DNA from 3 places in the Paenibacillus sp. FSL H8-0317 genome. Region 2 is predicted to be linked to each of the others. Evidence: predicted binding sites of a transcription regulator. Region 2 holds the regulator's gene; each other region holds the start of a gene.
The links. The regulator LexA, encoded in region 2, represses DNA repair genes until DNA is damaged. The targets are predictions, from matches to a motif close to CGAACATATGTTCG.

Region 1 (8,392 bases), 350 kb from region 2:
AATTCCTTCCTCAGAAGAGATAGCGGATATCTGAAAAAAACCGTCCGCTCCTTCGAATCGTTCTTCGGTAACTTTGTGCCAGCTTCGCGGATAATAGAAAGATACCTTGTATACCTGATTGAGATATAATCCATACGGATGAACATCATGCACTCGTGGTGACCATCTAAGAGCTGTAATCCACCGTGCTTCAACAATTTTGATCGGATTATTAGGGTTTCTTATATCAATAATCCACATTTCGGTTGCTTGTTCTTGATTATTGCACCCTGATAAGTAAGCGATTCGGTTCCCATCCGGCGACCAACTTAAAGGGGTAGAGAAGCAGGTGGAGACCGCCCATGTTTTTTGTTGCCCTCCAACTCGGCTGTCGGTCTGGATTAAAGAAACATATTGATTATCCACGAAGTCGGTGGCACTGTATGCGATGAGTGAAGAGTCCGGGGACCATTCGGGGAAATAGTTTTTGGCCTGAGGGCCACCATTAAGTTGGTAGCTCGCTCCTGTTGTCAGGTTCACCGTAGTGATCAACGAAATGCTGGCTCCCGGGGATGTATATAGGGCAAACTCTCCGTTAGGTGATATTCTGACATTGTGGAGAGGACCCTCCGTATTTTGAGTTAATTGCTGTTTGATCATGCCATCTCGGTTGATTTTATATAGTTGGGTATTGCCTGCTTCATCCGGAGCTGCAAACAGGAGAGCCTCTCCTGAAGGAAACCACTGGACATCGGTGGCTCCTTGTTGAACGATTGAACCGCTGGCATGGGAGTAGATATTGTAGATCACAATTCGTCCGTTTTTTACATAACTCAAGTATAGACTATCCGGCGACCAGCTCAGTAAAGTATAAGGGTCAATCTGATCAATTTGTGCCCATGTTCTGCTGTTTAGATTGAATACATACACGATATTTTTCTTGCCGATAAAGGCGATGTTCCGGACATCTGGCGACCAATATGGAATTGTAAATGTCTCACCAAGATCCTGAGTTAGCTTAATGGTCTGACCTGTTAAAGGTTGATAAATCCAAATGTCGTACGAACCACCCCCAACATTTGAAGTAAAAAGGATCGCTTCATGATAAGCAAAATTCATATTTGATGCCGCCCTTCAGGTTTGATTTCACTACAATGTATTCAAGAAAAGGAGATAGGCGAATTATTCGTTAAATTCCTATCAGGAAGTATTTATTCTGCCGATAATGAAGGAGCATATATTTTTTTACTTCAGGAGGAATCGTCAATGAAAAAAACAGTCATCTTGCTAACCAGTCTGGCGCTAATGCTAGCCACCGCCGCAGGCACAACCTCAGCCAAACCGGGAAACACTCCACCCGGACAATCAGGTAAAGAGGTATCGTCAAAAGCACCCAAAGACAAAGAAACTCCAATTGAGGAGAAACAGACCGAGGAAGTCGAGTCTTCTGAAATGGTCAGCACTGAAGATGACAAAGTTAAGGATTCCTCAACATCGGAGACAGAGAATACAACCAACAATACAACCGATCCAACCGAATCCAAGAAAAAAGGCTCCAAAGGATACAAAGGTTTGCTAAATGCCATTCAACATGTGGAAGATAAACCGGCAGGTGCTGTACTAGCCGATATTTTGCTTACAAAATATGCGACTGAGCTGACGGACGAACAAATCAAAGAACTTGAAGCCATCCTTGAAAAGGACAAGGCGTTGGAAACTGCAGCAGAAATGCTCGAAAAAAACGGTAGTGTGACTGACGCGGTGTATTTGCAGGAAGAGGCCATTAAAGCCAATTTTAAAAACCTGGACCTGTACAAAACAATGGGAAAACTCAATGAAAAGGCGGGCAAAAAGAATGGGGTGAAGCTGTATGTGAACGGGGAAGCTTCTGACTCCGAACCATTTGTCAAAAAGGGCAACACGTTTGTTCCTTTTCGCGCCATAGCTGAGTCTTTGAAAGCCGAAGTGGCATGGAATCCCGAAGAACGCTCCATCATTGTCACGAAGGATGGGGTGAGCATTAAACTTGTGGTTGACAGTAAGACTGCAACAGTTAATGGCAAAAACGTCTCTTTGGATGCGCCAGCAACTATCACAAAAGGCAGTACTTATGTACCCGTACGTTTCATAAGTGAGGCATTGGATGCAACCGTGCAATGGGAAGAAGAAAGTAAAACCGTCGTTGTTTATGAAGAAGTATAATATCGGAATGCATAGCAGCTGAGATTAACCAGTTGCTTCGACTTTTAACTTCAGCATCAGTGGGTGTATTGGAATGGTGGATTATCCGTTCGATGCCGTATCCGCCATCCGTCATGGTTGAACAATTTTGGAATTTGCTGAACCCGGTTGTCGAAAGACACGAACATCGTTCTATTGGAAGTCGCTAATTTTGCGGCTTCTTTTGTGTTTTCTAATGTTTGAGAAGATAGGAGGTGATAATTGATATGATCAGCATATCATTTAAATGATGTGACAATAATGTCACACTGAAATGAATATTGTTATGCTAATCGATGGGAAAATATAGTCATTTACTCTTATACTTGAACTTGCTAAGCGAGTTTATTATCGTAAAGGGGATATCTCCTAATGACTGATGTAATAAAAGCAATAATACTTGGCATAATAGAAGGCTTAACTGAATTCTTACCCGTATCGTCTACTGGACATCTTATTTTAGCAGGCAATTTACTTAACTTTGAGGGAGACGCGGCAATAACCTTTAAAATCGTTATACAGTTGGGTGCAGTAATGGCAGTTCTAATTCTTTATTGGAAAAGGTATATGGAGATTGGGTCAAACTTAATTAAAATGGACTTTTCAAAAAGTAAAGGATTAAACGTAATACATATGATTTTGGCTATGTTACCAGCATTAATCGTATATCTTCTACTAAAGGACACTATAAAAAGTCAATTATTCGGCCCTACACCTGTCTTAATTGGTTTAGTTGCTGGTGGTTTGTTAATGATCATCGCAGCACAGAGTAAGAGAACTACCAGCCTTGATACAATTGATATGATTAGTTACAAACAAGCTTTTGGGATTGGCTTATTCCAATGTCTAGCTTTGTGGCCAGGTTTTTCGAGATCGGGTTCGACGATTTCAGGTGGCCTTTTGCTCGGTACTAGCCAAAAAGCTGCCGCAGATTTTACGTTCATTATTTCTGTACCTGTTATGTTTGGTGCTACCTTGTTGGACTTATATGATAGCCGCGATTTACTTAGTTTAGACGATTTTTATCTAATGTTAATTGGCTTTATGACATCCTTTCTTGTGGCTATGATTGCGGTAGTAACGTTTATTAGACTGATCAAGCGACTTCGATTGGAGTGGTTTGCTCTATACCGTTTTGGATTAGCAGCCCTTTTCTATTTAATCGTCATACTGTAACTGTAAATTATAATTTATAAACTCTCAGTTTCGGAGGTATGTAAGTTTCTCATCTGATCGAGATACGGTAGGGATGTCCTCCGAACGTTCTCAAACGCTGAATTTGTTCTAATTGATCCGGGTTGAGCGAAATTTCCTTCTGGCTGGCGGGGTATGACAAGTAGCGGCTGCAGTCCGTGATAAATGACTCATACGAGGACCAATGTCGTCACGCAAAGCAAACCAATGATGGATTTGGTGAGAACGTTCATTTCTATTAAAACTCCTGTCTTTGTCTTCATAATGCTTATCCACAAAGATGAGAACAAAGTTTAATGAGTAAAATATTGCCAATGCAAATCGCCAGCGCGTTAGGCAATCCTGCACACATGAGACTTATGAAAAGTACATTTGAGGTGGAGAGATAGTACCATCAGGACATTAGATTATTCACCTTAATTTTTGATTTAATCTTTTACGATTACTTATGCTAGGATGTTGAACTAACGGGCTGGTTAGTTGAAGGAGGTAACGGGTAGGAATATGATAAAAAATGATGATGAGTTCGAGAGTTTATTATCAAAGAGGAATTCAGGTAAAGTTACATACGGTATAGAATTAAAAAAATAATATTGAGAAAGGACGTATATTTGAAGCGGATGGGCCATAATGCAGATAAGCTAGAGGGTAACTGGATAATGGTTGTTAAAGATTATGCTAAAGAAATTTCAATATATGTTCTTTCAAAAAACATGACCCAAGATATTGATTTGAATACAAAACCGATGGCAGATGAATTAAGTGAAACGCAAGGTTTGACTCGAAATCTGGTTACTTTAAGCTCTACTCATGGACAACAAAAAATAAAACTATAGGAATTTAAAACTGTTACCTGAATAGGTAAACTGATAAGCTCAGCCACAACCATACAGCCCCATTGTAGTCGCTATTTTAGCGACTTTTTTTATATTATCGGTACGGTTATAATATTGCGGATGAATGCTTCGTCAGCCGTGCAAATGTTAGATGTTTGGCACAAATTTTGGGATATACTCAATCTCCTGACATCACCCCTCAGGGGGTCTTTCTTTTGTCTTAAGTAATCGTTTTCAATGCTAATATGACCTTATCTCGGATGAATATAAATATTTACCTCTTGCATAAAGAACATGCGTTCGGTTTATAATATACAAACATACGTTCTTAAAAGTACAGGAGTGATTTCAGTGTTGGCTAAGCAGCGAACCATTATGCTCATCGATATGCAGTCGTTTTATGCTTCAGTCGAAAAGGCAAAAATGCCTCAATACAAAAATAGACCACTCGCCGTCGCTGGCGATCCAGCAAGACGTTCTGGCATTATCCTTGCTGCTTGTCCACTAGCCAAAGCGAAGGGGGTATCTACCGCGGAACCACTCTGGCAGTCTCTTCAGAAGTGCCCTGAACTGATCATTGTGAGACCACACATGCAAGAATACATCGAAGTATCCACTCAAATCATGTCCATTATTGAGGAGTTCACCGATCTAGTTGAACCGTACAGTATAGACGAATTATTCGCTGATTTTACAGGATCAATGCATCTATTCGGTAATGATCCAGTCGATTTGGCCAAGCAAATTCAAGACAAGATCTATAATGAAACAGGCGTTTATGCAAGAGCTGGTATCGGCGAAAACAAAATCATTAGTAAATTGTGCTGCGATATGATCGCTAAAAAAGCAGAGGGGGGCATTTTCCACTTAAAGAAAGAGGAATTACACCTCCACATTGGAGAAAAGCCCATCCGCGATATGTGGGGGATCGGCTCCAGAATGGAAAAACATCTGTGGAAGATGGGCATCCGAACCATTAGAGACCTGGCGAATACGCCTCTTTCCAAATTAAGAAGTAAGTGGGGTGTTAATGGAGAAGTCATCTGGAGAGTCGCAAATGGAATCGACAATTCACCGGTAACCGTCAACACGCACAGTACACAAAAGGATATCGGAAACGGAATGACCTTGCCAAGAGATTTCATAGAGGCTTGGGAGATCGAAGTAGTTATCCTCGATATCTGTACAGAAGTTTGCAGAAGAGCCCGTAAAAAGGGACTGATGGGTAGAGTCGTATCCGTAAGTGTTTCTGGAGCGGATTTTGACCACCCCACTGGTTTTCACAGGCAGGTTAAACTGTCTGATCCTACAAACATAACTGTTGATGTATGCAAGATAGCCAAACGCATATTCCATCAACACTGGGATGGGCAACCCGTGCGCCGTGTAGGCGTATCCCTATCTCAATTATCCAACGCGGATACATATCAACTATCTTTTTTTGATGATCAAGAGCAGAAACGGGCCATTGATCAGGTGATGGACGACATTAAGGATAGATTTGGCGACATTGCCATTTTACGAGCGAGCTCCATTACGGCTGCGGGTCAAGCGATCGATCGAGCATCTAAAATTGGGGGGCATTATAAATGAGCAAAAAACTGGAGGCCAATGGATTATGGGAATCGAGCCGCATGATGCTTCCACAACATAAAGAACGAATTATACAGCATCGTACTCAAATTCATTATCAAACGAAACCACTGATCCATGAAGATGAGTGGGAAATTATTACTCAGAATATAGATATGTCGCTCAATTATACATTGCAAGCCACCTTTGAAATATTTACTGAGTCAGGCAATCGGGATATACACGGGATCGTCACTTCAGTCAGTACCTTTGGAAAGAAAATCAAAATTGAAATGGAGAATGGATTTGAATGGGTCGATTTTGATCAATTGGTCGCTGTGAAACTTGAAGAAGGAGGCGTGTAAAGTGCGACAGACTTTCGAGGAACTTTCACTCGTGAAGAGAGTGGTAGAGCTCCCTTATCTGTTAGGTGCTCTGGAGGTAGATAAGCATAAAATATACGCTTCAAACTTCAAAATGAAATCTGTGTATGTTGACTACCTGGACGGTACCCAAAAGAAAATAGCTTTAGAAATGTACAAATCAAAGCAAAGGCTAAAGGAACATCATATAAAAATCATAGATGAAGTGAGATCTGAGCTGAGTTTAACGGTAGATTATTCGGTGAGAGGTTACATTCATAAAATGACATTATTATGGAGCAAAGTGAAAGTAGATGTAACCATAATGCTTACCGAACATATGAACGTTGATATTACTGATTTGCTTTAATAAACATAGAAAACAAGTTGTCTAACTCATGGATTCGGCAACAAGCACGAGCAGATCTTTCGGCAAACCGGGAATCACAAAAAAGATAAATAAAAAGGCAGAGTAAACTATGTTTTGATGTCAAAGATAAAAAACTTCATTATTATATCTGCCCCTGTATTCAGTAAGGACATTCAAAAGAAAAGCCACGAAGGAGGAGGAATAGCAGAAGGTTTAAGACGGTCTAAAAATCAGCAGGATTCCCAATTTCCGGGTTCGCTTGCGGGACGTAATTATCAAGTCATCATTGATCTGGGCATCGTTCCAAAAAATTAGTAGTTGGATAAATAGATTAAAGTCGAAGAGGGACTGCATTTTGCACTCCCTCTTCTTAGTGATTTTACAATTAGGAAATATAATCTACTAGTTCTAGCCTAGTTTTTGCGAACCATTGAACCACACAGATTTGATTGACAAGGTATCTGAAATATTAGTGATCGGATCACCGTTTATGAGAATAAGATCAGCACGTGCACCTTCGGTAATCCGGCCACGATCATGTAGACCAAAGCAACGGGCTGGTTTGGAAGTAGCCGACTGAAGAGCTTCGATCGGAGTGAACCCAGCCTTCACCAGCAGCTGCATTTCGTGGTGAACACTGGCCCCATGAGCAAGCCCACCAAGGTTCGGAACGGGAACCGGTGCGACATCCGTCCCTACAAGAATATCAACTCCGGCACGGTGAAGATCCATCACATTCTTAAAGCTGTTCTCCATATTGCCTTGTGGGAATGTATTAAAGCTTGAGTTCAAGATATCGATCCAATCCGGACTTAATTTGGAATGAACTCGTGGATCATTAGCCAATTCCGATGCCGGATTACCTATAATCGATGAATTTAACACCAAGCACGGTGTAACAAAAGCTCCAGAATTAGCTATGGATTTGACCAATTCGGACGTGTACTCTGGTCTGTCGATAAACAAGTGCCCCAAACCGTCGACTCCAAAATCGATGGCTGCTTTCGATGAAAGAGCCGTCAAAACGTGGGCAATGACCAACTTATCGAACTTGTGGGCTTCAGTAACGGCTGCTTTTAGAATCTCATCACTTAGAACAGGCAGGCCGGGTGCACCCATAACCGTTCCCTCTTCAATCATGATCTTAATATAGTCAGATCCATTCTCCACTTGGGTATGCACATGTTTGATCGCTTCTTCAACCGTTGTCACTTGAGGTATTTCTTCGTGATCGTGAGCGTAGGCGGCCAACATTGCTTCCCGGTCTTCCTCCGATAACTTCTCTAGTTCCTTTAATACGAATTCAGGTATTTCATCTCCATCAGGCAGTAATTCATCTGGGTGCCCACCAGGAGCGGTAATCGCTGTCCCAGCAGATCGGACGTCTGCGATGTCATCCACATTTTTTAGCTGAATTTCGCGCCCTCTTTTCGTAAAATCGCCGTTCATTTCGAGTTCCGTTGTAACACCGAATTTTAAGGCATCTCGTAATCCGCCAATGGAGGTATGGACATGTGCATCAATCAGACCAGGCATTAATGTCGCATTTTCTCCATCGATAATTGTTGCGTCACTTGGGATGTCTCCGCCAACTGAAATAATGGACACCCCTTTAATGACAATATGTCTGGGAGCAATAATTTGATATCCATCAAAGATTCGTACATTTGTAATCGCCGTAATTCCTTCTGACCCAGCATTCTGATTTAATTTCACCATCATAACTCCTCCTAATGTGTTTGTGATTAAACACTTCGGAGTATAACTGTTAGAAATCTAACAGTCAATAGTCTAATATTTATTTGACAATCCTCTTGGGATCACTGTATATTTTAGCTACTTACAATTAGATTCCTAAC
Region 2 (8,392 bases):
ATTTCCGATGGTGAAGAATTAGGTGTTGAAATATTGGCATCAGCGAAGGACGTGGATCCAATTGAAAAACATGCAGATACAGCTAATAATCCAGCAAGTAATTTCTTTTTCATTTAATCTATTCTCCCTTTAGTTATTTTATCCCGATCGGTAAATTTATCATACCTCATATGGAAAATATAAACAATAATTAAAAATTTAAGTTGTTTAGTTTCTATTTTGGTTTTTAGTGAATAAGAAAACTCGCTAATCTTTTGGGTCGATGCTTTTGTGTGTGTCAATCGGTATCTCCTGACCGCTGTTGTACTATTATATAAGGGTGTTTCTGACATTTGATTTATAATCCATTGGAGCTGTCCTGACGGTTCATTTAAAGTTCGTGGGGCATCACCCAAGTCGAAAAAAGGTATGATCGACTACTAACTTTAGTTCCTATTCGATTGCGTAAATAGCGCATAAATATTGAAAGAAACAATAATATGAAGTGATCGTACATAAACCGCACCCCAGTCTACCATTGGAAACGCGTCAATATATCACGTTGTACTAATAGCTCAATCCCAGGGTGCTCTAGCGCTGAGGAGGTTTTCTTTTTGTGGGTAACTCTCCACATACTTAATGAAAAACCAAAGGCCCACAAAATCCCCACAAAATTTTCTATTTGTGCGAAATAAGTGGGTAAAAATAGTTATTAACAAGGTCAATTAAAGAGATTTTTCAGAGTGATTTACTCTGTAATTGAAAAGCTAAGATTGCTACTTTTATCGCTAAATGTAGATAATTTTTATAAGCGATATATTTCCAGGCGTATAGAAATAAAATAAGGCCTTATCAGCACTTAGCTGACAGGGCCTTATTTTATTTATTCAGACTTTTCTTAACAATGTCGAATATCGTCTGATGGTAGACTTAGTTATTAAATGCCCATTTCGGATTTCATAGTTATCCATATCCCAGTTTGATGAACGATGACTTATTTATATAGGTTTGAGCTGGAAAATGCTCTTTCAGGCTGGGCTTCACAATCCGATCTTCATTACATTTTACTGTCAATCTGAAATTTGAAAGAATCGTAACCCGTAAGATCATCCATTGAGTAAAACTCAACCGTTTTGCTTTCACCTTTTCCCAAGAAGTCAGCCGTACCGTCTGCTGTACCGATTTGTTTTCCGTCTTTGTCGTTAATGGTCGCCTTGAGCAAAGCAACTTCGAATTCTTTATCAGTGTTTTCAATAGAGGCTATTAAAGACCACATCCCACTATCATCTTTGACGGACACTTCCGATATTTTTAGGCCATCAAGTTCATATTCGATTGCTTCAACTGTTTCTGCTACTTCCTCTTGCTTAGTTTCTTCTTTTGCCTGCTCAGTGTCTTCTAATACAGGCGTTTCTACTAAATCTGTTTCAGTTGATTTCACTGGCGCTGTATTGTCTGTTTTTTCTGTCTCACTTCCACATGCTGTTATTGCTATAGTCAGCATTAAAGCTGACAATAAAAGTGATGCTTTTTTCAAGATGATTCCTCCAATATATGTATTCTGCATATAGTCTATCAGACCTAGGTATATTATTCTATGTAAATGAGTGGATATGGAAAAGCTAATACGATGTGGAGTCACAACTAGATGTGGATAGCCTCTCAGAAAGCTTAACCAAGGTGATTGTTTCAGTCAGTCTGTCCTAGATGGTCGCGAACTTCTAACTTCTTGCGGCACCTTGTCTTTAGACATCTCAGTTGTTCTTATCGAGCAACGAATGAACATTTAGTCATTTCTCCTTAGCCATTCATCCTTTTACTCAGAAATTAGAATAACCTGCTACGATAATAGATGTATTCCATGAGAATGTTTAGTTGGAAGCCAGAATTCCCCTACTATCGTAGTAAGCTGATACTGTCTATAGAATGAAAGACTTACATAGCAACCTCATAAGGCAACTTGATAGCCACGAAATAGAAAGGAACACTAGCATTCACTCTTTCAAAATTCCAACCATCGTTCAAATACATACAAATGAATGTTTCATTAGTATGTTGAAAGTTTCATATAGAAGAGGTATACTTTAATTAAATTTTGAGCAATTTAATTTTAAATAATTAATTGGAGATGTTAATATGGATCAGGCAAAACAACTTGTGACAGAACAACGTACATTTTTTTATACAGGGCAAACTAAAAATATTGAGTATCGGATTAATGCTCTTCAACAGCTTAGAAAAGGAATTGAAAAGTATCAGCAACGGATTCAAGATGCACTTCGGGCGGATCTGAACAAATCTGAGGCGGAAGCTTACGGTTCCGAGATTCGCATTGTTTTGGGTGAACTGGATTTTGCATTAGAACACCTGCAGGAATGGGCTGCACCAAAACAAGTTCCAACCAATTCGGCTATGCCGGATGGGGTGAGCACCATTTACCCTGAACCATACGGAGTGGCTCTTATTATTGTACCTTGGAACTATCCTTTCCAACTGGCCTTTGGTCCACTGATTGGAGCAATTGCAGCCGGTAACTGTGCAGTTATCAAGCCTTCTGAATTAACACCAGCCGTATCTCGTCTGACGTATGATCTGATTAAGGAGATCTTCCCTGAGGAGTATATTGCCGTTATGGAAGGTGAAGTTGAGGCAAGCACAGCATTGTTGAAAGAGAAGTTTGATTATATTTTCTTCACAGGCAGCACAGGTGTTGGTCGCATTGTTATGAAGGCAGCTGCGGAGCATTTGACTCCTGTAACTCTTGAGTTGGGTGGTAAGAGTCCTGCTATTGTCCATAGCGATGCAGATCTGAAGCTGGTGGCCCAGCGTATTGTTCGTGGTAAGTTCCTGAATGCAGGCCAAACATGCGTTGCTCCGGATTACTTGCTTGTACATGAACAAGTTCATGATGAATTGATCAATCTGATTGGCGCTGAGATCAAAGATAAATTTGGGGATGATGTGTTACAGAATGCTGATTTCCCGCACATTGTCAACGCGCGTAACTTTGATCGGTTGTCGAAATTCCTCACAGATGGCAAAACGCTGATTGGTGGACGTTCTGTACGTGAGCAGTTGTTCATTGAGCCGACTGTACTTGGCGATGTGAACTGGGAATCAGCTGTCATGCAAGAAGAGATCTTCGGTCCGATTCTTCCTGTATTTACGTACAGTGACCTTGATCCTATGCTGGATGAGATTGTTCGCCGGCCAAAACCATTGGCGCTATATCTTTTCACACAGGATGAGCAACTGCAGGATCAGGTTCTGAATCAAGTATCCTTCGGTGGGGGATGTATTAATGACACACTTTCTCATATGACTTCACATTATCTACCGTTTGGTGGTGTAGGAGAGAGCGGTATGGGCTCATATCACGGACAACAGAGCTTTGATGTGTTCTCGCATCACAAGAGTGTTCTGAAACGCAGTGAATAATTAGCCGCAAAAATAACATAAACATGAAAAAAAGAGGTTGTCCTGTTGATCAGGGCAACCTCTTTCGTATTTCATTACATCTAATTTTGTTACTCAAGTTAAATATTAATGAATATCTCGGAAAAGGCCAATGACTTTACCCAGAATACTAACATGTTTCAAACGTAAAGGTTCGAAGGTCGCATTCTCCGGTTGAAGGCGAATATGATCTTTCTCTTTATAGAACGTTTTCACTGTAGCTTCATCGTCTTCAGTCATTGCAACGACGATATCACCGTTATCAGCAGTTTGCTGTTGACGGACAATAACGTAATCTCCATTAACGATTCCAGCTTCCACCATACTATCTCCCACTACTGAAAGCATAAACACTTTCTGTTCGCCTACATAGTGTGTAGGAAGAGGGAAGTAGTCTTCAATGTTCTCGGTTGCAGTGATTGGAACCCCGGCTGTAACCTTACCAACAACAGGAATACGTGCAACGCTATGAGCAAATTGATGAGAATGCTCAGATTCTTCCTGGCTCAAAAGCTCAATGGCTCTTGGCTTGGTAGGGTCGCGTCGGATCAAACCTTTTTTCTCCAAACGATCCAAATGTCCATGTACTGTTGAGCTGGAAGCAAGTCCAACCGCTTCACCAATTTCCCGTACGGAAGGAGGATACCCCTTCAACCGGACTTCATTTCGTATAAACTCCAGAATAGCCTGCTGCCTGCTGGATATCTTCGACATACCGTATCAACCCCATTTTAGTAACGTTTGGGAAAATTATAACATAGAACCTCCGTTCGTACAAACATAAGTTCTAAATAAAATAGCTTTAAATCAGTGTTTTTTAACTTATAGAACAGAAATTGGCCAAAAGTCAGAGCATAATACTGCAAATGTTTTGCAAAAGTACTTGAAATAAGATATTGCTCCTTCTAAAAAGAAGCGAACAATTGTTCTAAAAATATATTGAACAAAACAAGTGTTCGTGTTATATTGATTTCAACAGATAGGAACAAACGTTTGGAGGCGGGTATTTAATGAGATATTCTACTTATCAAAGCATTTATGAACCAATGAATTCGGAACTGGTGAAGTCTAACATAGGGAACTACAAGAAGGTTTTAGCGCGTTTCAAGATTTCTTCATGGATGTTAAAGGTAGCCATTACCTCTATGATTATATTTATTGGATGCAGCACTGTTTTAACTGTATTTGCCGGCAATGAGAATGATGTTCTGCCTGGAGGAAAGATAGCTGTTTCACAAGGGGAAACATTATGGAGTATTTCTTTGGAACATAAACCGACGAATATGGATACACGTATTTATATAGAAGCAATTAAGAAAGTGAATCAACTTCATACGACTTCCATCCAAGTGGGACAAGTACTAGCTCTACCGCAATTTGCAGAATAAAATGCACATCAATGAGTGTTAACGCGTGTCAGCTTGACAAGCTGCCTTTATAATGGCAAAGTTAATATGACTTTGTATTTTTGGAGGGGACAAGCTTGGATATAGATAGTCTGGTAGCACGCATTAACGAATTGGCTCGTAAGCAAAAGTCCACTGGATTGTCGGAGGAAGAACTTGCCGAACGTGCCGAGCTAAGAGAGATTTATTTGAGTAATATTCGCAGCAATTTCAGACAACAACTGGATACCATTGAGATTGTTGATGATGAGAATGACAAAGGCCACCAAGGCAAACTCAAACACTAACGAAACCTAATGATATCATTATGATATTTAGGTTTCTTCCTGTTATTTTGAGTGTGCAATTTATAGGGGGAAATGTTGGTTTACAGTTATGTAAGCCGATACAAAGACACATAAGGGGGATTCTCATGTCGCGTTCGTTCGAGAGAACGGTTAAGAAAAATTCCAAGCAGTTAAATCAGCAGCGCAAAAAAAGTGGTCAACCAATCACAGGTACACCAGGCGAAGAAGTCTTTAAGGGACGCAGCCTTTTGTTCCCTATATTTTTGATTGGTCTCGCCTTTTTGTATCTGTTTATGAGCACGTTCCTTGTGCAAGCTCCGATGACAACCTGGGACTGGGTGACGATGCTGCTTTACGTATTTTTGGCAGTCATCTTCATGCTTCGCCGTCCATACATCAAGATTAGCAGTAATCGGATTATAACGACGAAGGGTAATCGTGAACGTTCAATTGGGGTTGACGATATCGTTAAATTCAGAATTGAACCAGGTACAGTTGTTATCGAACATAACAGTCGCGGGAAAAGATGGGTGTTTACCAAGTTATTGAACCGTTACGATACAGATGCGATTGCAGAACGTTTGCTGAAGTTTGCAAAAGCACACCAGATCACCGTGGAAACCGTCGAAAAGTAATTATTGCATAAAGGGGTAGATGATCGGAATGGCGTTAAAAGCGATTTTGTTCGACCTGGATGATACTTTATTGTGGGATGAGCGTAGTGTTCGAGAAGCTTTTTATGAGACTTGTCTAATCGCAGCGCAAGAGACTGGGGTCAAGCCGGAAGAACTTGAAGAAGCTGTTCGTAATGAGGCACGTGGACTGTATGAATCATATGAAACCTTTCCTTTTACCAAAATGATTGGAATCAATCCGTTTGAAGGCCTATGGGCTAACTTTACTGGTGGGGATCAACCTGAGTTCCGTCAGTTGGAACAGCTTGCTCCAGTTTACCGTAAAGAATCCTGGCGTCGTGGCTTGTTGAAATTGGGTATAGATCGGGAAGATCTTGCTGAACAACTGGCCGCGCAGTTTGGAGTAGAACGGAGATCCAGACCTCATGTATACGAAGAAACGATGGATACCTTGCGTCAATTACAAGGAAAGTACAAATTGTTGTTGTTAACGAACGGTTGTCCTGCTTTGCAACAAGAGAAGTTGGATGGTGTACCTGAATTGACTCCTTTCTTTGATGAGATTATTATCTCGGGTAACTTCGGAAAAGGAAAACCAGATCCGTCAATATTTGAACATGCTTTGAGTAAACTGGGTGTTAAACCCGAAGAGAGCATGATGGTTGGGGACAAGTTAACGACTGATATTCGTGGTGCTTTATCATCTGGCATCCAATCCGTATGGATTAACCGTGAGCATAAGACCAACAATGAAACGTATGCGCCAGACCATGAAATAACGCATTTATCGGAATTAAATCAGCTTATTGCTAATTTCTAAGCAGATCAGCTATAACATCTTTCCTCAGCACCCTGAAACATTGGTAACTTCAATGAACGATGATGTCGTTCTTGAAGTTACCAATGTTTTTTTATTTGAACATGTTGACTAAATTACCTTGTTAAATGAGATCTCTATTTTTTTCACTAAAAGTTATTGAAATTAGGGGGAAGCTGGATTAGAATATAACTAACATACTAGTATGACTAGTATTTAGATTGTCCTAAAGCAATTTCTTTTTGACTTACTTCATTAAATGGAAGCAGGGAGTTATTGCTTATTATTTTCGATTGATTGTAAGCGCTTAATATTTTGAGAAAGCTTCTTTGGATTTGGAGATCACACCACTTAGTAAGTGCTAATTAATGATGTGAAGCACCTTGGATTGTGTGATTCTACATAATACATTAAATTGATATCGCTTACATTTAGAAATTATCTATTTCGTAGTGGGGGTGAATTTGAAGGAGTTGTTGTCTTCTACAAGAGGAGAAACGATGGGAGTTGTACATGAATTACTCTTACTTATCAAGTCCTGGATCGGAGTGAAAACAAATGGAGTCGGAAACCGCTAAAACAACGTTAACCATGACATCTTTACGTAAAGAGAGCAGATTACGAACGGCAGCAACTTTGTTCCGCAAAGACTGGCAGTTGTATTCACTGTTAATCCTTCCCATCATTTATCTCCTTATTTTCAAATATGGGCCGATGATTGGTAATGTGATTGCGTTCAGACGTTTTGTTCCTGGGGGAAGTATATTTGGAGAAACGTGGGTTGGATTAAGGTACTTCAAAATGTTCATTGAGGACCCTACCTTCTGGAGAGTATTTGGTAATACGCTGATGTTGGGCGGACTTGCGTTACTCTTTACATTCCCGGTTCCAATCATTTTTGCCTTGATGCTTAACGAAGTGAAGAGTAAACGATTCAAAAAATTTGTACAGACCGCGTCTTATCTGCCTCATTTTCTGTCGATCGTTATCGTTGCGGGTATGATCCTGCAGCTGACAGCAGTGAATGGTTCCATTAATGGACTGGTGGCTTTCTTCACCGGAGACAATATTCCTTTTATGCAGCGGGCTGAGTGGTTCAGAACAATCTATATCACTTCTGAGGTATGGCAGGGTATGGGTTGGGGAGCAATTCTTTATCTGGCTGCCCTAACAACCATTGATGATTCTTTGTATGAAGCTGCGCGTATCGATGGTGCCAATCGGTGGAAGCAAACGATTCATGTAACGTTACCAGGGATCTTGCCAACGATTGTGACTTTATTGATTTTGAACATGGGTAATTTCCTGGCTGTTGGATTTGAAAAAATCTTACTCTTGTACAATCCGCTGATCTACGAGACATCTGATGTGATCTCCACTTACCTGTATCGGGTTGGACTGGAATCCAGTAACTTCAGTTATGCTACCGCAATTGGCTTGTTCGAATCGCTGATCGGTCTGATTCTGGTGTTCTCCGTAAATGCCATCTCACGCAGACTGACTCAAAGAAGCTTATGGTAAAGGAGGAGCATCATGCAGGAATCCAGATCTTACAAGGTATTTAAAGTATTCAATGTCATCTTTCTGCTGTTCGTGGTATTTATAACACTCTATCCATTCTTAAATGTCGTGGCACAATCCTTCAGTAGTGAGTCCTATATTAATTCCGGTAAGGTTAGTTTGTTCCCAAGAGGATTCAATGTGGAGACATACAAGACCATCTCACGTGACAGCATGTTCTGGACGAATTATAAAAACACGATTATCTACACCGTAGTAGGTACGTTAATCTCCATGTTTATGACGACTATT
Region 3 (8,392 bases), 2.1 Mb from region 2:
CTCAGAACCTGCAGTATCTTCGTAGTTGGAAGTACCGACGATATGACTGTCAAATCCTTGAACAGGACTTGCTTCCATCATATCGAGTGCTTTCCCCTTCGTCGGGTTCTCCAGTTGAGGAATATCAACCAGCACAACATCCCCGAGTTCTTTTTGGGCAAGCATTAATGCGGTCGTAGCACCGGTAAAACCGGCGCCGACTACTGTGATTTTTTTGCGCTGAATAGTCAAGATTCACATCTCCCCTTACAGGTTTTTAATGATTTGATCCGCGAATTCAGAACATTTCACTTCAGTAGCGCCGTCCATCAGACGTGCAAAGTCATACGTTACTGTTTTATTGTTAATGGATGTTTCCATACCTTTGTAGATCAGGTTAGCTGCTTCTTGCCATCCCAAGTGCTCAAGCAACATTACTCCGGACAGAATAACGGAACCAGGGTTCACGACATCTTTGTCCGCGTATTTAGGTGCAGTACCGTGAGTTGCTTCGAAGATAGCATGTCCTGTTACGTAGTTGATGTTTGCTCCAGGAGCGATACCAATTCCGCCAACTTGCGCTGCAAGTGCATCGGACAGATAGTCACCGTTCAGGTTCAATGTTGCGATAACATCAAATTCGCCTGGACGAGTCAATACTTGTTGCAGAGCGATATCGGCAATCGCATCTTTTACAATGATTTTACCAGCATCTTCAGCAGCTTTTTGTGCTGCATTCGCTGCATCTGTACCTTCGTTTTCTTTGATGATGTCGTATTGTGCCCATGTGAATACTTTGTCAGCGAACTCTTCTTCAGCCACTTCATATCCCCAGTTTTTGAAGGCACCTTCTGTGAATTTCATGATATTACCTTTGTGTACCAATGTAACCGTCTTACGGTTATGGTCAATTGCGTACTGCACTGCTGCACGTACCAGACGTTTCGAACCTTCGGAAGAAACTGGTTTGATACCAATACCGGAAGTCTCAGGGAAACGGATTTTGTTAGCACCCATCTCCTGTTGCAGGAACTGGATCACTTTTTTCACTTCTTCAGAACCTTCAGCATACTCGATTCCTGCATAGATATCTTCTGTGTTCTCACGGAAAATGACCATGTCTACCAACTCAGGACGTTTAACCGGAGAAGGTACACCGTCGAAATAACGAACAGGACGCAAGCATGTGTACAGGTCAAGCTCTTGACGCAGGGCTACGTTCAGGGAACGAATACCGCCACCGATTGGCGTAGTCAATGGTCCTTTGATCGCTACGATATACTCACGAATGGCTTCCAGTGTATCATTCGGCAACCACTCACCGTATGTATCGAATGCTTTTTGTCCAGCAAACACTTCATACCATGCGATTTTTTTGTTGCCATCATAAGCTTTTTCAACAGCTGCATCCAATACACGTTTGGAAGCTTTCCAGATATCACGGCCTGTACCGTCACCTTCGATAAATGGAATGATTGGATTACTAGGTACTTGAAGTGTACCATTATCAATTTGGATTTTTTCGCCTTCAGTTGGGTGAGCAAATTTTTCTAATTTCATAGTTAAAATTCCTCCTAGGTTTCGTATATGCAGTATTCATCATACCACTAGTCTTGTTGAGAGAAGGGTCCTGAGAGCCTAAGCCAGTAAAGCCTCTGCTTTCCAACCCTTCACCCCGTCTATATTATTATACCGTTTTTGCGGCTATTAGCGAAGTTCAATAGAAACGTATTTCTGTTCTGTAGGGCCAGTGTACTCCGCACGTGGACGAATGATGCGATTGTCCGCAAGCTGTTCCAAAATATGCGCAGTCCATCCAGACACCCGGCTGATCGCAAAGATTGGAGTGAACAATTCCTGTTCGATCTCCAGTTGGGTATATACAGAAGCAGAATAGAAGTCTACGTTAGGCTTCAGTCCTTTTTGTCCTGTTACCAGTTCCTCGATCTTCACAGACATATCATACAGGCGCGTATCATTGTTCATCTCGCCAAGTTCCTTGGACATCTTCTGTAGATGTTTGGCACGTGGATCACCGTTTTTGTACACCCGATGTCCAAAGCCCATGATTTTTTCACGATTATTCAGTTTTTCCTGAATTGCCGCTTCAAGTCGATCAGGCGTACCAATCTCATTCAACATTTTCATAACGGCTTCGTTAGCACCGCCATGCAGTGGTCCCTTCAGTGCGCCAATGGCGGAAGTTACACCAGAATAGATGTCCGACAGCGTCGCAACCGTTACACGGGCTGCAAATGTCGAAGCGTTTAACTCGTGATCCGCATGCAGGACAAGGGCTTGATCCAATGCTTTCACTGCGGTCTCGGATGGTTCTTCACCAGTCATCATATATAAAAAGTTCTCTGCGATGGAAGCGCCTTCTTTTGGAGCCACAGGTTCTTTACCCTGACGGATACGGGCGATGGCTGCCACAATCGTTGGCAACTGTGCTTGCAACTTAACCGCTTTGTTCTCATTCGCTTCCGTTGTCATCTCATCCGCTTGCTCGTCGTACAGTGCAAGTGCAGAGACAGCGGAACGAAGTGCTGCCATGGTGCTGACGTTTTTCGGATACAATTGGATTTGTGCAATCAACTCGCTCGGAATCGGCGCGTAATCGCTCAGGCTTTTACGAAGGGATTTCAGTTCATCCGTTGTTGGCAATTTACCAAACCACAACAAATAGGCAACTTCTTCAAAGCTGGCATGTTCAGCCAAATCGTCGATATCGTAACCACGGTATGTGAGCACACCGTCTACAATAGAACTGATCGAAGAGGTTGTTGCAACGATGCCTTCCAGACCTTTGGTAGCTGTCATATTACATCTCTCCTTTAATAAGCGAAATCAGGAACCATTCCAGAGTGCATATAAGTGCCAAAGTGCACCTATTCTCTTTTTGTAAACATTTTCATTTTAAAATTAACAAATATTTCAAACTGCGGTTTTCCTATCTGTCAATCGGTATTTACTTATAACATCATACTGGATTTTGTCGTTTATGTGAACATGATGAGAGTTCATTCGCACATCAAACTTCTTTATCGGACCGATAATCAATAGGCTGTTGCAATCGGTTTCAATTTGTGTCATATTGTCTCATTTTTACTGTAGCACCAACGGTTTGTTTCATTTTTGATGTGTCATTGTGTTTCATGATGTATCAATCTGTATCACTCACTTTGTGGGGGATAAGTGGGGAAAATACTCAAGAAAAAAAGCAGGATAGACTCCCTGCTTTTTTTATGCGAAATATCATAGAACTACTCTGAGAAGTCCATTTTATGTAGAGGAAGGCCGTATAACTCCCCCAACTTAGTTGCCAATTTAAATCCCATATCAGATGAGTCTCGTTCGTATGTAACCAATTCCTCCGCACTTATGTTTAATGCGCTTGAAGCTTCCGCAATTGTCATTCCTTTTCTATCCCTTGCCTCTGCCAGACTAATTTTATTCTCATCAACCGCAGTTATGTTTAACACATACATACTTCGCACCCCTTCTCTTTGTTGTCCGAGACAAGAACTTATGTTCCCATTTTAATTTATAATCCCTATTTTTACAATATGGAGCAGTTAATAAACATTTTAAGTGGCCCATTGTACATTCGTCATTTAAGCGCCTATAATAGCAAGTGGAATAATTTAGGCATATGAGGTGTGAATGGATGAACCCTGTACCGGGGAGAAGCCGTTTGCCGTACCTCTTAGCCAAACGTAAGATCAAACAGACTGATCTTGCTAGAGAACTGAACCTGACTGAAGGGTTCATATCTCAGGTTATTTCTGGAAAGAAGTACTTCTCGTATCAAAATGCAGCCCATGCAGCAAGAATACTCCGGTGTACTATGGAGGAATTGCATGAATGGGACGACTAGGCGAACGGCGGAGGCGCAAGCCCCTCCCCGGTAGAAAGTTTACCCTAGGTAAAGATTCTCCAATAACCTATCTATAAATCCAGTTATTCTCACTCCCCCTACCTCTATTAAATCCCATTATTAGCCTCTTGTAAACCATAATTGGTATCTCTGAGTTTGTCCCACGATTCAACAATATTCGACACGTTTCACCTGCATTTGTCGTAAAAAAAGAACCGCGTTAGCGGCCCTTATGTCAACACAACCCTCGGATTCATCACTGTGAGTTCTTCCATAAATGTTTTATACCTATGGTTAACTATTTCGCAACGTACTGAGTGTTTGGTGATTTCATTTTCAAAGTAAGCTTCTTTATATATTGAGTTCACGGAGACTACATTTTCCGTGTTAATAATAGTCGCTCTGTCTACGTGAAGAAATTTATACCCCATGTTGTTGATCGCATTCAACCAGTACTTCACTGGTCCTGGTAGATAATAGGTGCCTTCGGTGGAATAAATGATTGAACGATCAATCGTTCCCTCCCATGCCATATAGAATATGTTCTCGATATGGATGTCTTCAATTTTCCCACCGTCCTGGCTGGTTGTTACTGATAACATTTCACCACTCCTATTTATTAAGCAAATTTTTTGGGGGTTTCGGATTGGATACCCACGCCAAGCTTGCTGGCATTACAGAGATCACAGCCAAAGCAGAAAGTGCGGTTGCTACAGCAGAGTAGATTTTAGTTTTCATTTTAGTTTTTCACCCCCTTTAAATAATACATATGCTGCAAGCATAATTCCTTGAGCGAAGTAAGCGATGGCTGCGAACGAAGATCCTACCCAGAAATTAGAAGCAATTATAAACATCCCCACTACTTTTAATATCGGATAATATCGCTCAGGTATTATAGTTTGATCCTCAATTCCTGCTGGGGCAAAAACCATCACACATACCAGACCGATTACGGTTAATACAGTTGTAGTTAATTGATCTAACGTCACCAAGGACAACAATGTTGCCGTGCCGGCAGTGGCGACCGCACACCACGTACTTGATTCCAGATGCAAACCACCAGTAAGTTGTCGTAACACAGCAAAGGCCAACAACATTACAGCCGCATCTTTTCCGTGACCAGTAAATAATGCGCCGAGTACAGCTAGTCCTATTACGGTAAAGAAGTTTATTGAAATAATAAGCGAGTGGTTCAAATTCTCAATTGGAGCTGGGTGGTTCGGGACAACAGCCTTAATATGTTTGGCGATCCGCCAAGCGGCAGCCTCTATCAATATTCATCTCTCTCTTTCCGTATAGCATAGTAAAGAAACAACCCAACAGCCAAAGCCATATGAGCGATCACCAGCAACATATTATCTAGATAAAACATGACCGTGGAAGCCAACAATGAAAAAACAATAAACGCGGCCACTCCGATATGTTCCCATTTAAATCTGAATTTTTCGAAGTCGGCTGTAAATCCAATTTTGAATTTCAATAGGCAATACGTTACCCCTATTGCCACAACACTCGTTGCTACTTGGAGAGCAGACCCTTCAACAGAAGTAGCTAATGTTGAGGTATCTACGCCTCTAAAGAATGAAAATAGAATAACAGTTTGTACTACGGTGTAACTGAATGTACCTACGATAGCGATTATCGAAGACCACATTACAGGAACTTTTACCACAGTAGTGATAAGTAGTATAAAAAGGATAGTGCTTAGTGCAGGAGCCAAGGCGGACATAGAAGCCTCTTCACGCATCAAATAACTTTGAAAGTTTATGAGTAGACTCATAAATAATCCAGGCCATATGTATTTTCTGACCTTTATTCTAAAGATAGCAAGCATTAGAGCGAAAGCGGTCATTGTCTCAAGTGTTGAAAAAAGTAAGAACCTCGTTGGCTCCCACATGGTGCATTTCCCCTTCTCAGATCAATTAAAGTTATACTTTAATTATACTGGAAGAAGTGGCAATTACATAGCCAAAAACATACAAATTTAGAGGTTTGCAGAGATTATTTCCGCAATCGTAATTTCCTTTTTTCCATCTTCTAACAACAGGTTGACTCTACCACTTTGCTGATTAATACCAATTACAACCCCACTGTAATGTTCGTCGTCAAACGGGCTGAAGACTACCAGATCGACTTGCGTTTTTTCGTGGAAAGATTCAGCTAAAGCACGAACGATTTCTTCGATAGCTTGCTCATCCATAATGGGTTTACCTCTACGTTGTTGTTCCCTTTGATGACGCAACATTGCTTCGCGGTGTTCGGGCAAGATCATACGTGAACTTTCAAAGATTCCGTTACCCTCAAGTTTTTTACCCATAGAATATTCCTCCAATTGATAAGAACGTACGTTTGTTTGTATTATATGCGAACACGTGTTCTTTAAGCAACTGAAATATCAGGAAATTATGGAATTAGATATAGAAACATTTTCCTAGGTCTGATAGACTAGTTTTATATCATACATATATTGGAGGAATCACCTTGAAGAAAGCTTTATTACTACTCTCTGCACTCATGCTTACAGCAGCACTTACAGCCTGTGGATCAGACAAGACAGCAATTAAGGACGAAAACCCAGCACAAGCTAAGGTAGAAGAAACGGCTGCTCCAGCAGCAGAAACGACTAAGGCTGAAGAACCAGCAGCTGAACCGGTTGTGGAAGAAGCAAAAGAAGAAGCTCCGGCTCCTGACGATATCTGGACGTATTACGATAATGCAACGTGGTCAGACGACTTCAACGGTGTAAAATCAAGCATCGAGAAAGTAGTCGTTACCGATCAAGCCCCTAAAGATTATGACGAAAGTAACCTTACAGCTTCAGCAGTTGGAATCAAATTCAAGATCGAGAACACCACTGATAAGCTTTGGACTACATACCCGGACCAAGCTGAGTTGATTACATCTACTGGCGAACAGTTACAGGCTGATCTGTTTGTCTCCGATGACCTGGGTGGAGAAATCGAAGAAGGCGTTATTAAAGAAGGTAATGTCATTTGGTTCCTGGAACGTGGCCATGCAGCAGACGTTAAATGGGTCAAAGTAAAATGGTACGTTACCGAAGGCGACGGGTTCTCCATGGATGCAAAACGTGAAGAATACTCCGTTAAGCTTGAACTGAAATAATAGGAGGTTCATTATGAAATTCGGATTCCGGAAGCCATCGCTTAAAAAGCGGATATCAGCCAGGACCAGCATCAAACGTCAAATCATACATCGGTCCGGACTCAAAATGCCACGTGGTTATGGATGGCTCCGGAATCCGAAACGAGCTATCTATAACAAGGTGTACCGCAAGACTTCGTTTGATATTTTCAAGGTAATCAAAAAGTTGTTCAAATAAAAATAAGGCCCTACCAGCTAAGTGCTGATAGGGCCTTTTGTATTACCAAGCGCTTGGTATAATTCTATTGACAGCCCGATAGCGGGCGTGGTATGATCCATATATAAACCCGTTACCGGGCGTTGGAGGTTTAAGTTGAACGATCCTTTAAAACACATCATGGGCACTCAAGAAGCTGCAGAAATATGGGGATATAAATCACCCGATCATGTAAAGCGTTTATGCCGAGAAAAGAAAGTGCTCTGCGTACAGATCGGAAACACTTGGATATTAGACAGGAATCAACCAAATCCCCGCCAAATAAAAGGAGTTGCTAATAATGGATCATCTGACGAATAGTATTAAAAACACAATCAACGTAATAGACGGATATACAACCGGTACGCTGATTGTAGACGGAGAGTTCGTTGGACTGCTCCTGGAGGATGGGTCTGAATTACCTCTGGATAACAACCGACATATTGAGGTACGTAACGGTGACGGGTCATATGAGAGAGTGATGATCGATCAGATTCAGACGACAATGACCGCCGAAGGATGGCCGTTATATGCCGGCATGTACGCAAGAGTCAAATAACGCAAAAAAGGTTCTGCCAGCAATTAAGCCGGCAGAACCTTTTGTATTTTCAAACGCATAGGATTATTGTGGTGTATTCAGCGTTGCCGTCTTTGTCTTCTGATCCCAATCTATCTTGGCGCCTTTGATGTTGTCGCCAGCAGCACGTAACGGAATCAGAACCGTACCATCCTTTAAAACTGCACCCTCAATACGTTCACCATTAACGATTGCCGTGACCCCATCCTCTGGTTTTGCCGTGTCCGTTTTCTTTGCTGCCAATCCCAGGTATGAAGCGATTCCGAAAACATGACCATCAATGATTGCATCGATCACACTTGCCTTCTTGAGACGATCGGCATCCACAGCAACATCAACAAACAGATTTTCCGTCAATACAGCAGGCATCTTGGATTCACGTACCATGTGCAAGTTCTGCGCCTTCTGTCCTCGGTCGATTCCTCCCACCTTGCCCATGATCGCCTTGTGTAATGCGTCCTGAAGCTTGATGCTGTTTTGGGATGCAGATGTATACCTGAACGTCTCGAAGCCGCCCTTGCCCCCGCCAGCGTTGCAATGGATGGATATCAAGATATCAGCGCCAGCAGCGTTCGCCTTTGATGTCCTATCACGCAATTCC

Region 1: the regulator LexA is predicted to act here: its motif matches at 4,545-4,558, upstream of MHB43_RS17470 (DNA polymerase IV).
Region 3: the regulator LexA is predicted to act here: its motif matches at 6,199-6,212, upstream of MHB43_RS10470 (YolD-like family protein).

What each region holds. Positions count from the first base shown of each region.
Region 1 is NZ_CP150294.1:3,922,059-3,930,450, forward strand. It holds gene MHB43_RS17445 (TolB family protein) at 1-1,098, opposite strand, end outside; gene MHB43_RS17450 (copper amine oxidase N-terminal domain-containing protein) at 1,246-2,181, shown strand; gene MHB43_RS17455 (TetR-like C-terminal domain-containing protein) at 2,178-2,369, shown strand; gene MHB43_RS17460 (undecaprenyl-diphosphate phosphatase) at 2,572-3,375, shown strand; gene MHB43_RS17465 (hypothetical protein) at 4,014-4,229, shown strand; gene MHB43_RS17470 (DNA polymerase IV) at 4,584-5,822, shown strand; gene MHB43_RS17475 (YolD-like family protein) at 5,819-6,166, shown strand; gene MHB43_RS17480 (hypothetical protein) at 6,168-6,533, shown strand; gene MHB43_RS17485 (amidohydrolase family protein) at 6,942-8,252, opposite strand.
Region 2 is NZ_CP150294.1:4,271,513-4,279,904, reverse strand. It holds gene MHB43_RS19020 (hypothetical protein) at 1-113, opposite strand, end outside; gene MHB43_RS19015 (hypothetical protein) at 1,037-1,516, opposite strand; gene MHB43_RS19010 (aldehyde dehydrogenase) at 2,116-3,417, shown strand; gene lexA (transcriptional repressor LexA) at 3,523-4,149, opposite strand; gene MHB43_RS19000 (LysM peptidoglycan-binding domain-containing protein) at 4,446-4,823, shown strand; gene MHB43_RS18995 (DUF896 domain-containing protein) at 4,919-5,128, shown strand; gene MHB43_RS18990 (hypothetical protein) at 5,254-5,763, shown strand; gene MHB43_RS18985 (HAD family hydrolase) at 5,792-6,583, shown strand; gene MHB43_RS18980 (ABC transporter permease subunit) at 7,172-8,101, shown strand; gene MHB43_RS18975 (carbohydrate ABC transporter permease) at 8,114-8,392, shown strand, end outside.
Region 3 is NZ_CP150294.1:2,201,753-2,210,144, reverse strand. It holds gene mdh (malate dehydrogenase) at 1-231, opposite strand, end outside; gene icd (NADP-dependent isocitrate dehydrogenase) at 247-1,539, opposite strand; gene citZ (citrate synthase) at 1,687-2,799, opposite strand; gene MHB43_RS10495 (helix-turn-helix domain-containing protein) at 3,243-3,467, opposite strand; gene MHB43_RS10490 (helix-turn-helix domain-containing protein) at 3,632-3,856, shown strand; gene MHB43_RS10485 (hypothetical protein) at 4,087-4,458, opposite strand; gene MHB43_RS10480 (accessory gene regulator B family protein) at 4,591-5,130, opposite strand; gene MHB43_RS10475 (hypothetical protein) at 5,127-5,753, opposite strand; gene MHB43_RS10470 (YolD-like family protein) at 5,841-6,173, opposite strand; gene MHB43_RS10465 (hypothetical protein) at 6,338-6,979, shown strand; gene MHB43_RS10460 (hypothetical protein) at 6,993-7,196, shown strand; gene MHB43_RS10455 (hypothetical protein) at 7,332-7,535, shown strand; gene MHB43_RS10450 (hypothetical protein) at 7,516-7,773, shown strand; gene MHB43_RS10445 (N-acetylmuramoyl-L-alanine amidase) at 7,837-8,392, opposite strand, start outside.